Regions from separate parts of the Streptomyces sp. NPDC040718 genome, predicted to be linked through region 2. Evidence: riboswitches for the same ligand, from Rfam matches in the RefSeq annotation. Region 2 holds a riboswitch; the other holds the start of a gene.

Region 1 (5,687 bases), on a different contig from region 2:
ATCCCCCCGCGCCTCCGCTCTAGGGTGCAGGCCATGGATACCGGCAACACGACCAGACGACGCATGCGCTCCGGCGCGGTCGCCCTCGGCGGCATGGGCCTGCTCGCCGCCACCCTCGTGGCCTGCGGGAGCAGCGACGAGCCCGACAAGCGCTGCGCCTCCCGCAAGACGCTGGACCACCTGAACTCCAAGGAGTGCAAGACCGGCGGCACCGGCTCGTACTACTACGGCGGCTCCGTCCGCAACGGCAAGGTGACCGGCGGCAGCTTCGACAAGTCCGCCGTCACCCGCGGCGGCATCGGCGGCCACAGCAGCTCCGGCTCCTCCGGCGGCTGAGCGCACATGCAGCGGCACACCATCGAACCGCGCCCCGACTGGCAGAAGACCGTCGAGGAGCAGGGGCTGATCTACCCCCTCACCCGCTACCCCGACGACTCCCTGCGCCCCTACTGGGACGAGAGCGCCTACTACTCCTTCTCACTCCCCGAGGTCGAGGCGCTGGAGGAGGTGGTCGAGGAACTGCACGCCATGTGCCTGGCCGCCGCCGCGCACATCGTCGACAACGACCGCTTCGCGGACCTCGGCATCACGGACCCGAAGCTGGCCGCGCTGATCACCGAGTCCTGGCGCCGGCGCGCCGAACAGCCCTCCCTCTACGGCCGGTTCGACCTGCGCTACGACGGCACCGGCGAGCCCGCCAAGCTGCTGGAGTACAACGCGGACACGCCCACCTCCCTGGTGGAGGCCGCGAGCCCGCAGTGGTTCTGGATGGAGGAGCGCTTCCCCGGCGCCGACCAGTGGAACTCCCTCCACGAGCGGCTCGTCGAGGCCTGGCGCCGCCAGGCCGAGCTGCTGCCGCCGGGCCCGGTGCACTTCGCGCACTCCGAGACCGACGAGCTCGGCGAGGACCTGATGACGGTGGCCTACCTCCAGGAGACCGCCGAGCAGGCCGGGCTGGAGACGCACGCGCTGTCGGTCGAGACGATCGGCTGGGACAGCCTCTCGGGCCGGTTCGTGGACGAGAAGCTCCGCTTCATCCGCGGCTGCTTCAAGCTCTACCCGTGGGAGTGGCTGGTCACCGACGAGTTCGGCCCGCAGGTGCTGGGCACCTACGACCACGGCGGCGGCTCGGGCACCACCGCCTGGATCGAGCCGCTGTGGAAGATGCTGCTCGCCAACAAGGCGCTGCTGGCGATCCTGTGGGAGCTCTTCCCCGAGCATCCCAACCTGCTGCCCGCCTACCTCGACGGGCCGCGCGAGCTGGCCGACACCTGCGGGTACGCCGCCAAGCCGCTGCTGGGCCGGGAGGGCGCCGGGGTCACGCTGCACGAGGCGGGCGGGGAGGGCGAGCCCTTCGTCCCGGCCGAGGGGGAGACGTACGTCTTCCAGGCGCTGGCCCCCCTGCCCGACTTCGACGGCAACCGCGTGGTGCTCGGCGCGTGGGTCGTCGAGGAGGAGGCGGCGGGGCTGGGCATCCGGGAATCGGCGGGGCTCGTCACGGACGAGTACGCCCGCTTCCTGCCCCATGTCATCCTGTAGGGCCGTCAGGGCCGTCAGGATCCGTCAGTTGTCGCCGCAGTAGCTGTCGAAGGACGTCTCGGCCCCCGACTTCCAGCCGAGCCAGTAGGACTTGGAGTGGTCCTGGCTCGTGTCGGGCTGGGCCGGGACGTCGCAGTTCGACCGTGACGCCGCCTTCATGCCGGCCAGGTGCCCGTCCGCGTAGCCCTTCTGGAACTCCCTGGAGTCCCCGGCGGAGGGCGTGGACCCCGCGACCTTGCAGTTCACGAAGACGGGGGACTGGTCCTCGTTGACCGCGAGGACGGTGTACTCGACGTTCTTCTGGAACCGCTGGACCCGGAAGTTGCCGTCGGCGTCGATGTTCAGCGGTTCGGTGGACTCGCCGTCGTTGAGGGTGCGCGGGGGAGTGAACCCCTCGCCGGTGATGACGACGAACCGCCCTTGCGGGTCGGGCGTGACCGTGCAGCTGGCGGCGGGAACCGCCGCCGGGGCGGCGGCGGCCGGTGCGGCGAGGGCGGCGGCGCCGCCGAGGGCGACGGAGGACGCCAGGAGGCCGCAGAGCACGGGGTGTCGGTTGCGTCGGTGCATGGGGATGCTCCCATCGGAGGGTCGGGCCCGGGATCGGCGGGGCGCGCACCCGTACGGGGTCCTCCCATCGTCCGGCGGGCCGCTGCCGGTGTCCACCGCAGCGGCGGGCACGGCCGGCGGACCGGCCGCACCCGCCCATCCGGCCGCTACGCGGAGAGGACCGACCGCAGCTGGTCGAGCCCCCAGTCCAGGTCCTCCTTGGAGATCACCAGCGGCGGCGCGATCCGGATCGTCGACCCGTGGGTGTCCTTCACCAGGACGCCGAGCTCCATCAGCTTCTCGGAGACCTCGCGGCCCGTCCCGAGAGCCGGGTCGACGTCCACGCCCGCCCACAGCCCGCGGCCGCGCACGGCGGTCACCGAACCGCCGCCGACCAGCAGGTTGAGCTCCCGGTGCAGGTGGTCGCCGAGTTCGGCGGCGCGCTGCTGGTACTCGCCGGTGCGCAGCATCGCGATCACCTCCAGCGCGACGGCGCAGGCGAGCGGGTTCCCGCCGAAGGTGGATCCGTGCTCGCCGGGGCGGAACACACCGAGCACGTCCCGGTCGGCGACCACTGCCGACACGGGCACGACACCGCCGCCGAGCGCCTTGCCGAGGACGTACACGTCGGGCACGACGCCCTCGTGCTCGCACGCGAAGGTGCGGCCGGTGCGGCCCAGGCCCGACTGGATCTCGTCCGCCATGAACAGGACGTTCCGCCGGCGCGTCAGCTCCCGTACGCCCGACAGGTATCCGGCGGGCGGGACGAGCACCCCGGCCTCGCCCTGGACCGGCTCCAGCAGCACGGCCACGGTGTTGGCGGTGACGGCGGCGTCGAGGGCGGTCAGGTCCCCGTACGGGACGATCTCGAAGCCGGGCGTGTAGGGGCCGTAGTGGTCGCGGGCCTCGTGGTCGGTGGAGAAGGACACGATGGTCGTCGTACGGCCGTGGAAGTTGTTCGCGGCGACGACGATCTTGGCCTGGCCGTCGGGGACGCCCTTGACCTCGTACCCCCACTTGCGGGCCGTCTTGACCGCCGTCTCCACCGCCTCCGCGCCCGTGTTCATGGGCAGCACCATCTCCTTGCCGCACAGCGCGGCGAGTTCGGCGCAGAAGTCGGCGAAGCGGTCGTGGTGGAAGGCGCGGGAGGTGAGGGTGACCCGCTCCAGCTGGGCCCGGGCGGCGTCGATCAGCCTGCGGTTGCCGTGGCCGAAGTTGAGCGCCGAGTACCCGGCGAGCATGTCGAGGTACCGGCGGCCCTCCACGTCGGTCATCCACGCCCCGTCCGCCGACGCGACGACGATCGGCAGGGGGTGGTAGTTGTGCGCGCTGTGTTCGTCGGCGGAGCGGATGGCATCAGCAGTTCTCGACACGGGGTCTCCGATCGTCCGTCTGGCTGGTGGCGCGGGTGACGTGGGTGACGTCATTTGTATCGTCGCTCGGATCGTGGAACCGGAAACCTCCTCGGTGCCGCGCCCGCTATGGTGTTCGGTACGCACGGCGACTGGCGTACGGAGAACCGACTCCGGGGGAGTCGTGCGCGCACGACCGCACACAGGGCCGCTCGCCTGGGCCTCGCGGGGACGAGATTCGACATCGACCCCGGAGGAGCCGCGATGACCGCGCACCGCCAGCCCGCCCTCTACGCAACCGACCCCGAGCTCGCCTCGCTCGTGTCCGCCGAGGAGACCCTCCAGGCGGAGACCCTGCGGCTGATCCCCAGCGAGAACTACGTCTCCGCGGCCGTGCTGGAGGCCTCCGGCACCGTCCTGCAGAACAAGTACAGCGAGGGCTACCCGGGCCGCCGCTACTACGAGGGCCAGCAGAACATCGACCGCGTCGAGGCCCTCGCGATCGAGCGGGCCAAGGGCCTGTTCGGGGTGGACCACGCCAACGTCCAGCCGTACTCCGGCTCCCCGGCCAACCTGGCCGTCTACCTGGCCTTCGCGAAGCCCGGCGACACGGTGATGGGCATGGCCCTCCCGATGGGCGGGCACCTGACGCACGGCTGGGGCGTCTCGGCCACGGGCTCCTGGTTCCGCGGCGTCCAGTACGGCGTCCGGCCCGACACGGGGCTCGTCGACTACGACGCGGTGCGGGCGCTGGCCCTGGCCGAACGCCCGAAGATCATCTTCTGTGGCGGTACGGCCCTGCCCCGCACCATCGACTTCGCGGCCTTCGCCTCCATCGCCGAGGAGGCCGGCTCGATCCTGGTCGCGGACGTGGCCCACATCGCCGGCCTGATCGCCGGCGGGGCCCACCCCTCCCCGGCGGGCCACGTGGACGTGATCTCCACGACCACCCACAAGACCCTGCGCGGTCCGCGCGGCGCGATGCTGATGTGCCGCGAGGAGCACGCGAAGGCCATCGACAAGGCGGTCTTCCCGGGCCTCCAGGGCGGCCCGCACAACCAGACGACGGCGGGCATCGCGGTGGCCCTGCACGAGGCCGCGCAGCCGTCCTTCGTCTCGTACGCGCACGCGGTCGTGGCCAACGCGAAGGCGCTGGCCGCGGCGCTCCTGGAGCGGGGCTTCGACCTGGTCTCGGGCGGTACGGACAACCACCTGATCCTGATCGACCTCACCGGGAAGGACGTCCCGGGCAAGGTCGCGGCGAAGGCCCTGGACCGGGCGGGCATCGTGGTGAACTACAACACGGTGCCGTTCGACCCGCGCAAGCCGTTCGACCCGTCGGGCATCCGCATCGGCACGCCCTCGCTGACCTCCCGCGGCCTGGCGGCGGAGCACATGCCGGCGGTGGCGGACTGGATCTCCCGCGCGGTGGACGCCGCCGCCAAGGCCGACGAGCCGGCCCTCGCCGCGATCCGTTCCGAGGTCGCGGAGCTCATGGCCGCCTTCCCCGCCCCCGGGCTGCCCCTTTCCTGAGGCATGTGCCGGGCCCCTCCTCCACGCGGCGCGTGGAGGAGGGGCCCGGCCCGCCGGGCGGAGGGGCGCCGGGCAGGTGGAAGAATGGGGGCATGGCTTCTGACCGTCCTCGCGCGCTCTCCGGCATCCAGCCCACCTCCGGTTCGTTCCACCTCGGGAACTACCTCGGAGCGATCCGCCAGTACGTCGCCCTCCAGGAGACGCACGACGCCTTCTACATGGTCGTCGACCTCCACGCGATCACCATGCCGCAGGATCCGAAGGACCTCCGCGCGAACACCCGGCTGTCCGCCGCGCAGCTCCTCGCCGCCGGCCTGGACCCCGACCGGTGCACGCTCTTCATCCAGAGCCACGTCCCGGAGCACGCGCAGCTCGGCTGGGTCATGAACTGCATCACCGGCTTCGGCGAGGCCAGCCGGATGACCCAGTTCAAGGACAAGTCCGCCAAGGGCGGGGTCAACAGCGCCAGCGTCGGCCTGTTCACGTACCCGATCCTCCAGGTCGCCGACATCCTCCTCTACCAGGCGAACGCCGTCCCGGTCGGCGAGGACCAGCGCCAGCACATCGAGCTGACCCGCGACCTGGCCGAGCGCTTCAACCAGCGCTTCGGCCGGACCTTCACCCTCCCCGCCGCGCACATCGTCAAGGAGGTCGCGAAGATCTACGACCTCCAGGACCCGGCGATCAAGATGTCGAAGTCCGCGTCCTCCCCCAAGG
Region 2 (5,687 bases):
GGTCCGAGAGAAAGCACCGCACGATGCCCCCCACCCCCGCCCCGGTCCTCCGTACCGACGCCCCCGGCCGTCCGCGGTGAAGGACGGCCTGCCGCTCTACCTGGCGGGATCGGTGCTGGTACTGGCCCTGCTGATCAAGGCCCCGGCCCTGCGCCGGGGCTGGGACCAGCCGCTGATGCGGGCCGTGTGCGCGCTGCTGGTGGTCGGCTGCCTGCTCACCTTCCTGGCGCCCCCGCCCTCCCTCGCGGCGGTCAACCGGCTCACCGGGGTGGTCAACTTCGCCGCCCCGCTGGTGTACGGCGTGCTGACGGCCTTCTCGGGGGCCTCCATCGTGCTGATCCTGCACTGGGCGGGGGGTCCGGCGGCGCAGCTGCGGCGGGCGACCTGGGCGACGGTGGGGGTGTTCAGCGCGGTCACCGTGCTGATCGTGGTCTTCTTCGTGGTCGGGGACGCGCACGTGGAGCGGCTGCGGGACCTGGACACGTACTACGCGAACACGCCGTGGCTGCGCGAGATGATCGTCTGCTACCTGCTGGCGCACACCGTCGGCAGCGCCGCGCTGAGCCTGCTCTGCCTGAAGTGGATGCTGCGGGTGGATCCCGCGCTGCGGCCGCTGCGGACCGGGCTGGCGCTGCTGACCCTCGGCGGGGTGCTGGACCTCGGTTACCTCGTCGCGAAGTGGGCCGCCGTCGGGGCGCGCTGGGCCGGCCGCGACTGGGACGGCCTGTCCACGTACGCGGCCCCGCCGCTCGCGTCGGCGGCGGCGCTGCTGGTGGGTACCGGGTTCATCGTCCCGATGGTCGGCGGCTCGGAGGCCTGGCGGGACTTCAGCCAGTACCGGCGGCTGCGCCCGCTGTGGAAGGCCCTGCGCGGATTCGCCCACCTCAGTGTGGCGAGGGTGCCGCTGACCTGGTGGTCGCCGGTCGGGATCCGGCTGATCCACCGAGAGTCGGTGATCGACGACGGGCTGCTGGCCCTGGCGAGCTGGTTCGACCCCGCCGTGCGGGCGGAAGCGTACGGGGCCGCCCGCCGCCAGGGCCTGGCCGAGGCGGGCGCCTCCGTGGTGGCGGACGCGGCCATGCTCGCCGCCGCCTGCCGGTCACGGGCCGCCGCCGAACGGTCCGGCACCCCGGGCGCCGGCTCCGCGGAACCCGCCCCGTACCGCCTCGACGGGCAGCCCCTGGCCGCGCTCGCCCGGGAGTTCCGCAGCTCGCCGATCGTGGAAGCGGCCCGCCGGGGGCTGCCGGTCGGCCAGGAGGCCGGCTAGGGGGTGCCGGGGGCCGGCTCGCGGGAGAGCCACGCCCCGTACGCGCGGACCCTGCGCCGGTGCCGGAGGGAGTCCGCGGTGAAGATCCAGCGCGGTGAGACGCGCGCGCGGGGTTCCAGCCCCCGGGCCAGCCGGTCCAGCTGGAAGCGCACGAGGGCCAGCGTGCCCGCGGCGGCCAGGCTCCGGTCCCGCCAGGCGAGCCGGGGCACGGCCACCCGTACGTCCTCGCCGGCGCGCCAGCGCGCGGGCAGGTCGGGGCGCAGGGCCAGGGCGGAGGCCATGCCGACGACGGCGACGCCGCGGGCCAGGGCCTTCTCGGCGGTGTCGCGGCGGGTGATGCCGCCGGTCAGCATCAGCGGCACGGCCGCGGTCTCCAGCAGGCGCTCCGCGAGGGAGAGGAAGTAGGCCTCCCGCTCCAGGGTCCGCTGGTCGGTGGTGTGGCCCATGCTGGCGGGGCTCTCCACGGTGCCGCCGGACAGCTCGACCAGGTCCACGCCGAGGCCGGCGAGGGCCTTGATGACCTGGGCGGCCTCCTCGCTGTCGAAGCCGCCGCGCTGGAAGTCGGCGGCGTTCAGCTTCACCCCGATCGCGAAGCCGTCCGAGACCCGGTCGCGGACGGCGGCGAGGATCTGCGTGAGCATCCGGACGCGGTTGTCCAGGCTGCCGCCCCAGCGGTCGGTGCGCCGGTTGACGAGCGGGGAGAGGAACTGGCTGAGGAGGTAGCCGTGCGCGGCGTGGACCTGTACGCCGTGGAAGCCCGCTTCCTCGGCCCGCCGGGCGGTGAGGGCGAACCGGGCGATCGTCGCCTCGATGTCGGCCTCGGTCATGGCGGTGGGGCGGGCGAAGCGCTTGGTGTGCCGGCCGAGGCGGATGGGGACGGCGGAGGGGGCCCAGGCGGTGCCGGGCATGTCGGAGCCGACCTGCCGGCCGGGGTGGTTGATCTGCATCCAGACCCGGGCGTCGCCCGAGGTCGCGGCCGCGGCCCAGCGGCGGAAGGGCTCCAGCGGGGAGTCCTCGTCGAGGACGACGGTGGCCGGGGAGGTCAGGGCCCGGCGGTCGACCATCACGTTGCCGGTGATGACCAGGCCGGCGCCGCCGCGCGCCCAGCGGGCGTACAGCCGCTCCATGCGCCCGTCGGGGAGCTGGCCGGGCTGGGCGGCGAGGCTCTCTTCCATGGCGGCCTTGGCGAGACGGTTGGGAAGGGTGGTGCCCCCCGGCAGGTCGAGCGGTGCGAACAGGTCCATCCGAGTCCCCCAAGCTTGTGGCGCGGCCGTCACGCGGGGCCGCGCCACAAGATGATCGCCTCAGAGCTCAGCGAGGTCCAGCCCGGCCTGGGCCGCGGCGGCCTGGACGGTCTGCTCCAGCAGGACCGCGATGGTCATCGGGCCGACGCCGCCGGGGACCGGGGTGATGAGGGAGGCGCGGGCGGCGGCCGACTCGAAGTGGACGTCGCCGACGTTGCCCTCGTTGTAGCCGGCGTCCAGGACGACCGCGCCGGGCTTGATGTCCTCGCCCCGGATGAACTCGGCCTTGCCGACCGCGGCGACCAGGACGTCCGCCTGGCGCACGATCGAGGGCAGGTCCTGGGTGCGGGAGTGGCAGTAGGTGACGGTGGCGTTCTTCTCCAGCAGCAGCATCCCGGCGGGCTTGCCCAGGATCGCGCTGCGGCCGACGACGACGGCGTGCTTGCCGGTGAGGTCCACGTCGTACTCCTCCAGCAGGCGCATGATGCCGCCGGGGGTGCAGGAGACGAAGCCGGGCAGGCCGAAGCCCATGGCGGCGAAGGAGTGCATGGTGACGCCGTCGACGTCCTTGCCGGGGGCGATGGCCTCGAAGGCGGCGCGCTCGTCGATGTGGTGCGGGACGGGGTGCTGGAGCAGGATGCCGCTGATCTCCGGGTCCTCGGAGAGGGCGGTGATCGCGGCGACGAGCTCCTCGGTGGTGGTCCCGGCCGGCAGCTCCACGTGGCGGGAGGTGATCCCGGCCTTGGCGCACCGGTTCTGCTTCATCTTGACGTAGGTCACGGAAGCGGGGTCCTCGCCGACGAGGACGGTGGCCAGGCAGGGCGCGGTGCCGGTGCGCTCGGTGATCTTCGCCGCGAGGGCGGCGGTCCGCTCCGACACGCGGCGGGCGAGGGCGGTGCCGTCCATGAGCTGGGCGGTGGCGGTGGGGGCAGTCGTCACGGGGTCTCCTGAACGTCGCTGCGGATCGCGGTTCGCCCAGGCGCGCGGCAGACGGCGTACGGACCGTGGAGGTGTACGCCGGGCCGCTCCCCGGTGGTGATCCACCCGAACGCCAGTCACGGCCCGGGGCCCACTGTAGTCGACATATCCGGTGGATGACCGGGGTCCGAGCTGGGACGATCGAGACATGACGCGCACTTTCGACCATCTCGTCGCCGAGGCGGAGTCCGTCTCCGTCGACGGCTGGGACTTCTCCTGGCTCGACGGCCGGGCCACGGAGCAGCGGCCCTCCTGGGGCTACCAGCGGCTGCTGGGGGAGCGCCTGGCGACCGTCCGCTCGGCCCTGGACATCCAGACCGGCGGGGGCGAGGTGCTCGCCGGAGCGGGCCCGCTGCCCCCGCTGACGGCCGCCACCGAGTCCTGGCCGCCGAACATCGACAGGGCGACCCGGCTGCTGCACCCGCTGGGCGCGGTGGTGGTGGCGGACTCCGACGAGCCGCCGCTGCCGTTCGGGGACGCGGCCTTCGAGCTCGTCGCCAGCCGCCACCCGGTCACCATCTGGTGGGACGAGATCGCCCGCGTGCTGGTGCCGGGCGGCACCTACCTGTCGCAGCAGGTGGGTCCGGCGAGCGTCTTCGAGCTCGTCGAGTACTTCCTCGGCCCGCAGCCGGAGGAGGTCCGGCGCGCCCGCCACCCCGACGACGCGGTCGCCGACGCCGCGCGGGCCGGTCTGGAGATCACCGACCTGCGCTCCGAGCGGCTGCGTACGGAGTTCCACGACATCGGTGCCGTGATCTACTTCTTGAGGAAGGTGATCTGGATGGTTCCCGGCTTCACGGTCGGACAGTACCGCGACCGGCTGCGCGAGCTCCACGAACGGATCGGGAGGGAGGGTCCGTTCGTCGCGCACACCGCCCGTTTCCTCATCGAGGCCCGCAAGAAGGAGTGACCTGAAGTGCGGACGGATCCCCGCCGGATCGGTTGCGCGGCCACAGCGTGGCGCAGGTCACTCAATTCAGCGCGTAACGAATCGACTCGGGCAGGCGATGAACCGACAGGTGTCCTCGCGCGGCCCCGGAATACAGACCCGCTTCGGTCTGTTTCCCGAGTCCGCGCGATGATGTCCCGCCCACTCCTTATCTGTTCGCAACGAGAGGCTCCTTGTGTCGCTCAGCCCGTCCCGTACGTTCCCTCCGGAGATCGCCGAATCCGAGGCCCTGGTCGCGCTCGTCGAGCGCGGCCGCGAGCAGGGTCACATCAACGGTGACGATGTCCGCCAGGCCTTCGAGGCCGGCCGCATCCCGGTGGACCAGTGGAAGCGGGTCCTGCGCAGCCTGAACCAGGTCCTGGACGAGGAGGGTGTCGCCCTCCACGTCAGCGCCGCCCCCGCCACGAAGGCTGCTGCCAAGAAGCCCCGCAAGGCAGCTGCCGCCCCGGCCCGCACCGTGACGAAGAAGGCGGTGGCCCCGCCGCGCCCCATCGGCGCGCGCAAGGCCTCCGCCACCGCTCCCGCCCCGGCCGCCGCCGCGGCGATATCCGCTCCGTCGGCCGCCGCGTCGGAGGAGGTGTCGGCCGAGGCCGCCGCCGAGCCGAAGAAGCGCGTGGTCAAGAAGGCCGCCGCCAAGAAGGCCACGGCCACCAAGAAGACCGCCGCCTCGAAGAAGGCCGGTGCCAAGGACGCCGACGACGCCGAGAACCCGGCCGTCGAGGGTGAGGACTGGGCCGTCGAGGACCTCGCCGAGGACACCGAGGAGGAGGCGCCCAAGGCCGCCGGCCAGGGCTTCGTCCTGTCCGACGAGGACGAGGACGACGCCCCGGCGCAGACGGTCATGGTGGCCGGCGCGACCGCCGACCCCGTCAAGGACTACCTGAAGCTGATCGGCAAGGTGCCGCTCCTCAACGCCGAGCAGGAGGTCGAGCTCGCCAAGCGCATCGAGGCGGGCCTGTTCTCCGAGTACAAGCTCGAAGAGGAGGAGGACCACAAGCCCGCGTTCAAGCGCGAGCTGGAGATCCTCGTCGAGGACGGCCGCCGGGCCAAGAACCACCTGCTGGAGGCCAACCTCCGCCTCGTGGTCTCGCTGGCCAAGCGCTACACGGGCCGCGGCATGCTCTTCCTGGACCTGATCCAGGAGGGCAACGTCGGTCTGATCCGCGCGGTGGAGAAGTTCGACTACACCAAGGGCTTCAAGTTCTCCACGTACGCGACCTGGTGGATCCGGCAGGCGATCACGCGTGCC

The links. A riboswitch is a leader RNA that binds a small molecule or an ion and turns the genes downstream of it on or off. The one in region 2 is predicted to bind ZMP and ZTP.
Region 1: it holds a riboswitch for ZMP and ZTP, as region 2 does, so the genes downstream of both, ACZ597_RS04305 (serine hydroxymethyltransferase) here and ACZ597_RS15950 (bifunctional 5,10-methylenetetrahydrofolate dehydrogenase/5,10-methenyltetrahydrofolate cyclohydrolase) in region 2, are expected to answer to the same signal.

Annotation. Positions count from the first base shown of each region.
Region 1 is NZ_JBVIXO010000001.1:925,985-931,671, reverse strand. It holds gene ACZ597_RS04325 (hypothetical protein) at 34-336, shown strand; gene ACZ597_RS04320 (glutathionylspermidine synthase family protein) at 343-1,539, shown strand; gene ACZ597_RS04315 (hypothetical protein) at 1,564-2,106, opposite strand; gene rocD (ornithine--oxo-acid transaminase) at 2,253-3,458, opposite strand; ZMP/ZTP riboswitch at 3,576-3,666, shown strand; gene ACZ597_RS04305 (serine hydroxymethyltransferase) at 3,702-4,970, shown strand; gene trpS (tryptophan--tRNA ligase) at 5,063-5,687, shown strand, end outside.
Region 2 is NZ_JBVIXO010000005.1:390,678-396,364, forward strand. It holds gene ACZ597_RS15940 (MAB_1171c family putative transporter) at 77-1,267, shown strand; gene ACZ597_RS15945 (NADH:flavin oxidoreductase/NADH oxidase family protein) at 1,264-2,511, opposite strand; gene ACZ597_RS15950 (bifunctional 5,10-methylenetetrahydrofolate dehydrogenase/5,10-methenyltetrahydrofolate cyclohydrolase) at 2,572-3,417, opposite strand; ZMP/ZTP riboswitch at 3,478-3,580, opposite strand; gene ACZ597_RS15955 (methyltransferase domain-containing protein) at 3,638-4,399, shown strand; gene ACZ597_RS15960 (RNA polymerase sigma factor) at 4,614-5,687, shown strand, end outside.